2 regions of the Achromobacter pulmonis genome follow, and region 1 is predicted to be linked to the other one. Evidence: predicted binding sites of a transcription regulator. Region 1 holds the regulator's gene; the other holds the start of a gene.
What was found. Region 1 encodes FliA, which starts transcription of late flagellar genes. Its sites were predicted from a motif close to CTAAAGTTTNNNNNNNNNNNGCCGNTA; they were not measured.

Region 1 (3,412 bases):
CCGACCTGGCACCCTATTTTTGTTACTTGTTGTAGCAACTGGACGGCGCCCGGCAGCAATTGCGGCCGCGACTGCGGCGTGTCATAAGGCGCGGGCTCGCGCCGGTAGTGAAGGGCGCCCGCCTGTAGCAGCGTGACCAGATTTCCGATCAGCGCGTCGGAGAGGGCGCCGGCCTCTTGGTCGCCCGCCACGTGGCGCACGCTGTCGCACAGCGCATCGAAGCTGTGCGATTGCGGCCAGGTCCGCGCCAACCCCTCCATCAGGGCGGCCATCGCCGGGTCCTGGGTGGTGATGCTGGTATTGGCCGCGGTGCGGAACTGGCGCTGGCCCGCGGGCGCGCCCGCCGGCGCCGGAAGAGGCGTCAGGTCGGCGGCAAAGTGCATGGTGGTGAAGGCATCGCCCTGCGGCTGCTCCAGGATCTCGCCGGCCCGTTCGGCATGCACCAGCAGGCTCTTGCGGAACTGGCGGCCCACCGCGAAGTCGAGGTATTGCTCGCGCATTTCCCGGTTGGCGTTGACCGACAAGCCGTTCAGGCCCAGCGCCACGGTGCCGCCGTAAGTCGAGGGAAACGTCTGCTGGGGTTCGGCGTCCGTGACATAGGCCAGCCCGGCTTGCTGCGCGGCGGCGGCAAATTCCAGGAAATAGCAGGGCGTGTTGATGGCTTCCAGGTACTCGTGCAGCAGGTAGTGGTCGGTCTGGCCGCGCAGTTTCTGCGCCGCTGGCTGCAGTGCCGTGCGTAGCGGATTGTTATGCCACAGGCCGCTCTCGATCAGCGTCAGCATGTCCTTGGCGCGGGCGATTTTCTCCTGCGGCGTCTGGGCGCCGAAGCTGTTGAGTATCATCGCGTCGCGGATCACATCCGCCGCCTTCCAGCCCGGGTAGGTGTTGTAGCTGACGTAGGCGATGCCTTGCGGCGCCAGGTTCTCGCGGCAGACGCGCAGGATGGCGTCGCGCACGTCCGGCGGCACCCAGCTGAACACGCCGTGGCAAATGATGTAGTCGAACGTGCCGAACGCGGCGGTGATATCCGTCAGACTCATGGCGCGCAGATCCAGATTGCGCGCGCCGACCGCTTCGGCAACCTGCCGGCCGGCGTTGATCTGCTCGGGCGACAGGTCGATACCCACGACCTGGGCTCCCGGGTGGGCCAGCGCGAACGGCAACAGATTGCCTCCCGCCGCGCAGCCCAGTTCCAATACCCGCGCCTGCTCCAGCGCGGGCGCCTCGAGCCGGTAAAGGTGCGCGACCGCGCGCAGATGGCCGGGCGAGGTGTAGGAAAACGGCAGGGAGATATACGGGGTTTCGTCGTAGGCGTCGGAAATGGCCTGCGTCAGGAGGTCGGGTGCGCTCATGGCGAAATTCCAGGGGTCGCGGTGCGTATCTGGCGACGGATCGCCCTGCGCACCTCATTGGGTCAGCTTGCTAGGCTAACAAGGATGGGCGGGGCGCAATGGCGCGAATAGCGTTGGATTTCCCTGGAATTCCCGCCCGACGGCATGGCGGGTCGGGCGCGGGCCGCAAGGCTGCGGCCCTGTGCTTCAGATGATCTGCGCGATCTGCCCGTCCTGGGGCAGGTGCTGCCAGGCCTGTTCGCGCAGCTTGGCGCGGATGCGGGCGGTGGCCTGTGAACGCAGCTGGCAGACACGGGCCTCGGTCACGTTCATGATCGCGCCGATTTCCTTGAGGTTCAGGCCCTGCTCGTAGCACAGCGACAGCAGCAGCTTTTCGCGGTCGGGCAGGGTGTCGATGGCGTGGATCAGGGCCTGACGGAAGTCACCGGCCAGCAGCGAGTCCAGCGGATTGCCGCCGGCGGCGCCGTGGTTCAGCGTGGCGGCCCAGTCGGACTGGCCCGAGGCGGTGTCCGGCTCGGTGGCGAAATCTTCGTAATGAACGATCTGCACGCCTTGGGCGTCATGCAGAAGCGTCTGATATTCGCTCAGCGGCATTTCCATCTGCTGCGCGATCTCGGCTTCGCTGGGGGCGCGCATCAGGCGCTGCTCCAACTGCTGGATGGCCTGTTCGATCTTGCGGGCCTTGGCGCGCACGCTGCGCGGCAGCCAGTCCTGGCCGCGCAGCTCGTCGAGCATGGCGCCGCGGATGCGGGTGGTGGCGTAGGTCTCGAACTGCGCGTCGGCGGTTTCCTGGTAACGCCGCACGGCGTCCAGCAGTCCGATCATGCCGGCCTGGATCAGGTCGTCGAGCTCGACGCTGGCCGGCAGCCGGGCGAGCAATTGCAGGGCCAGCTTCCGCACTAGCGGGGCATATTCGACCAAGCTGTCATCTGCGTGGGGCATTGCGGAAATGTCGGGCGGTGTCCATCGTGACGCATTGTCGGTTGTTGTCAATTTACGACATTGTCGACAAACGCGCGGCTACGCTAAGGCTAGCAAGATTTTGTGATCGGCAAGGCGCCATTGTCGGCAAAAGACGGCATTTCATTCGCTAAAGCACGCAATGTTTTGAATGCTTATTTGCCAAATTGACGTACATTTGTCAGGAATTTATATGTCAAGGTGTGTCTATAGCATCACGTTGCGCAATATCAACAAAGATTTGTCATATAAGTCATAGAAAATGACATGACCTGTGGTAAATTTTACTTAAATTGCGAACAAATGATACATTTCGCATTAAAACAGGATGCAGCGGGCGGGCGCAACAATGTTGCGCATGTCATTGGTTATCAAGCCCCTTCGGTGGGATAGGGAATAGGGAGTCGGGCGTGCAACAAGTCGAAAATTCTTTGCTGGCAGATATCCGCGAAGTGAATCTGTCTTATCTACTTCTCGCCCAGCGCATGCTGCGCGATGACTATGCCGCATCGATGTTCCGCCTGGGATTCAGCAACGAAGTTGCCGACATCCTGATGCGGCTTTCCCCGGCCCAGCTGGTCAAGCTGGCCAGTTCCAGCTCGCTCCTGTGCCGTTTCCGTTTCGATGACTACAGCCTGCTGTCGGCGCTGACGCACGACGTGCTCGGTGGTGCGCTGCAGCAAGCGCATGCGACGATCCTGCTGGCCAAGCAACCTGTCGAAGAACTGGCCTGACGGCCGGTCGACGCCCACTTCGGACACGTGTAATGGCCACCAAGAGCGTTTCGCAGGAAGCGGATGACATCCTGCTCGCCAGCTCCATGATTACCCTGGGGGCGCGGTTGCAGGTGCTGGAGGCTGAAACCAGTCTCAGCCACGACCGCCTGGCACGTCTGTACCGCGAGATCCGCGGCTGCTCGCCACCGAAGGGCATGCTGCCTTTTTCGGTCGACTGGTTCATGACCTGGTTGCCGAACATCCACTCCTCGCTTTTCTACAACGTGTATTCGTTCCTGAATGCGCGTACCAGCAGCAAGGGCATCCGCGCCATCATCGACGCCTACCGGCTCTATCTCGAGAACGCCGGCGTCGACAACGCCG
Region 2 (3,412 bases), 2.2 Mb from region 1:
GTCGGCGATGGAGGAGCAGGCGCGGCGCCTGGCGGAAGCGACCTCGGTGTTCAAAACCCAGTCGGGCCAGGTGATCGAGGCGACGCCGCTGCCGGTGGACGGCAGGGCGCCGGCGTCGCGGCTGTCGCGCTCCTGAGCGGCCAGGGCGGACGCGATGGTCCCCCGCGCCCTGCTGTGCCCTTATTTCTTGCGGCGCAGCAGGGCGTACAGGATGATGGCGCCGAAGGTCGCGGTACCGATACCGCCCAGCGTGAAGTTACCCAGCTTGACGGTGAAGTCGCCCGCGCCCAGCACCAGCGTGACCGCGGCCACGATCAGGTTGCGGTTGTCGCTGAAGTCGACCTGGTTGACGACCCAGATGCGGGCCCCGGCGATGGCGATCAGGCCGAACACCACCACGGACATGCCGCCCAGCACCGGCGCCGGAATGGTCTGGATCAGGGCCCCGAACTTGGGCGAAAAGCCCAGCACAATGGCGATCAGCGCGGCGATCACGAACACCAGCGTCGAATAGATGCGGGTGACCGCCATCACGCCAATGTTCTCGGCATAGGTGGTGACGCCGGTGCCGCCGACCGCCCCCGACACCATCGTGGCCACGCCGTCGCCGACGAAGGCGCGGCCCAGGTAGCGGTCGAGGTCCTGGCCGGTCATGGCGCTGACCGCCTTGACGTGGCCCAGGTTCTCGGCGACCAGGATAATGGCCACCGGCACGATCAGGCCCATCGCCTCGGCCTTGAACACCGGCGCGGCAAAGTGCGGCAGGCCGAGCCAGGCGGCGGCCGACACGGCCGCGAAGTCCATCGGCTTGCCCAGGCCCAGGCCGTTGGCGCAGATCGCGTACACCACGCAGGCCAGGATCAGGCCCACCAGGATCAGCAGGCGCTGCACCATGCCCTTGGTATAGACGGCAATGCCCCCCACGCACAGGATGGTGACGATGGCCATGGCGCTGTCGAAGCCCGAGGCGCCCATGGCGCCCTTGGCGGCGATGGGCGCCAGATTCAGACCGATCACCGCAACCACGGCGCCGGTCACCACCGGCGGCATCAGCGCGTCGATCCAGTTGGCGCCCCCGCCGGCGCGGCCGTTGGCGATCCAGACCAGCACGCCGATCAGGGTGTAGGCCAGGCCGCAGGCGATGATGGCGCCCAGCGCCACGCCGATGTTGGCGTTGGCCCCGCCTCCGGCGTAGCCGGTGACGGCGATGACGCCGCCGATGAAAGCGAAGCTGGAGCCCAGGTAGCTGGGCACGCGGCCGCCCACGAACAGGAAGAAGATCAGGGTGCCGATGCCCGACATCAGGATGGCCACGTTGGGGTCGAAGCCCATCAGCAGCGGCGCCAGCACGGTGGAGCCGAACATCGCCACCACGTGCTGGGCGCCCATGGCCACATTCTTGGGCCAGGACAGCCGTTCGTCGGGCGCAATGATGACGCCGGGCTCGGCGTCGTCCGCCAGGCGCCAGCGCGGAAAATAGGAATTGGACATGGAATCCCCGGGAATGATTGGTGTGAGCGGGCGCCAGTGTAAAGGGGGCCGGGAACGGGCGGCAACTTAAGTTCCGCGCCGGCATGCCGTATTAGTGGAAACCCCGATCAATCCCCTTCCCGGAGATCTCCATGGCCATCGATTCCATCAGCGGCACCTCACGCATCGGCAGCATGGCCGACCTGTGGGCGCAGAAAATCCAGGCCAACAAGGATGCCAAGGACGACAACAAGGGCGTCACCGTCACCCCCGACGGCAAGATCCGCGTCACCAATGCCGGCGCCATGAAGGTCGGCCAGGCCGAGGAAACCGAATCGTCCGAAAATGACGACCACTACACCCGCCAGATCAAGGAACTGCAGCGCCAGCTCAAGCGCGTGATGGAGCAGATCGCTCGCGTGCGCGACAGCAACGCGTCGGCCGAACAGAAGGCCACCCAGTTGCAGGCGTTGAACGGACAGGCGCTGCAGATCATGAATCAGATCCAGCAGGTGATGAACGAGAAGATCAAGGCGATGGCCAAGGCGAACGGTGGCGTCTCGGCCACGGCCTAGGAGCCGTTGGCGCGGGTTCTCCCGAATGCCCGCCGGGCTGATGGCGCGCATCAAAATTTGTGATTGGACTGGCGGCGCGCGTAGCCGCTAAGGTCTCCGGACAAATCAAAAAACCACGGAGACAAACCATGCATGCAATGCGCACAGCCCTTGCAGGGGCGCTGCTGGCCGCCTGCGCCGCCCCCGCGCTGGCGGGCACCGTCACGGTGATCACGTCGTTCCCGAAAGATCTGACCCAGGCCTACAAGACCGCATTCGAAAAGGCCAACCCCGGCATCACGCTGGAAATCCTCAACAAGAACACCGTGTCCGGCATCGCCTATGTGCGCGAAACGCCGGCAGGCCAGCGTCCGGAAGTGTTCTGGGCCAGCGCGCCGGATGCCTTCGAGGTGCTGGGGCGCGACAAGCTGCTGGCCAAGTCTTCGGATGTCGCCAACAAGGACGTGCCGGACAAGATCGGCAACTATCCCATCAACGATCCGAGCGGCATGTACCTGGGCCAGGCGCTGGCCGGCTACGGCATCGTCTACAACACGCGCTACATCAAGGCGCACAAGATTCCCGCGCCGGTCGAGTGGAAGGATCTGCTGGCGCCGCACTGGTTCGGCCACCTCGGCATCACCTCGCCGTCGCGCTCGGGCACCATGCACCTGACGGTCGAGACCATCCTGCAGGGCGAGGGCTGGGACGATGGCTGGAATACGCTGCTGCGCATGTCGGGCAACAGCAGCACCGTGACCGAACGTTCGTTCGGCGTGCCGGACGGGGTCAACAACGGCCAGTTCGGGGCCGGGCCGGTGATCGACTTCTTCGGCCTGTCGAGCAAGTATTCGAAGTTCCCGGTGGAATTCGTCTATCCCTCCGAGACCGCCATCGTGCCGGCCAACATCGCCCTGATAGCAGGCGCCAAGAATACCGAGGAAGGCAAGAAGTTCATCGCCTTCACTCTCAGCCAGGCGGGACAGGAACTGCTGCTGGAACCGAAGATCTCGCGTCTGCCGGTGCTGCCGTACGCGGCGCTGGGCGGCAAGGTGCCAAAGGGCTATCCCGACCCGGCCGATATCGCGCGCCGCAGCAAGGTGCAGTTCAATGCCGATCTGTCGCAAAGCCGCTATTACGTGGTGCAGTCGTTGTACGACCAGACGGTCACGTTCCGCCTGAAGGAGCTTCAGGCGGCCACCAAGGCCATCTATGACGCCGAGGCCAAACTGGGCGACAAGGCCAAGAGCGGCAAACCGGCCGAACTGCTGGCGCAGGCCCGCAAGCTGGCCTGGACGCCGTTGGTCGACGGCAAGCAGGCCGCGGATCCCGCCTTCCTGAAGATCTTCAGCGGCAACAAGAAGGACGCCGCGGTCAACCAGCAGATC

Region 2: the regulator FliA is predicted to act here: its motif matches at 1,557-1,583, upstream of K2W61_RS14550 (FlxA-like family protein).

What each region holds. Positions count from the first base shown of each region.
Region 1 is NZ_JAIFOT010000001.1:5,359,139-5,362,550, reverse strand. It holds gene K2W61_RS24740 (methyltransferase regulatory domain-containing protein) at 1-1,352, opposite strand, end outside; gene K2W61_RS24735 (RNA polymerase sigma factor FliA) at 1,539-2,294, opposite strand; gene flhD (flagellar transcriptional regulator FlhD) at 2,723-3,046, shown strand; gene flhC (flagellar transcriptional regulator FlhC) at 3,079-3,412, shown strand, end outside.
Region 2 is NZ_JAIFOT010000001.1:3,144,924-3,148,335, reverse strand. It holds gene K2W61_RS14560 (methyl-accepting chemotaxis protein) at 1-136, shown strand, start outside; gene K2W61_RS14555 (solute carrier family 23 protein) at 181-1,491, opposite strand; gene K2W61_RS14550 (FlxA-like family protein) at 1,623-2,045, shown strand; gene K2W61_RS14545 (ABC transporter substrate-binding protein) at 2,174-3,412, shown strand, end outside.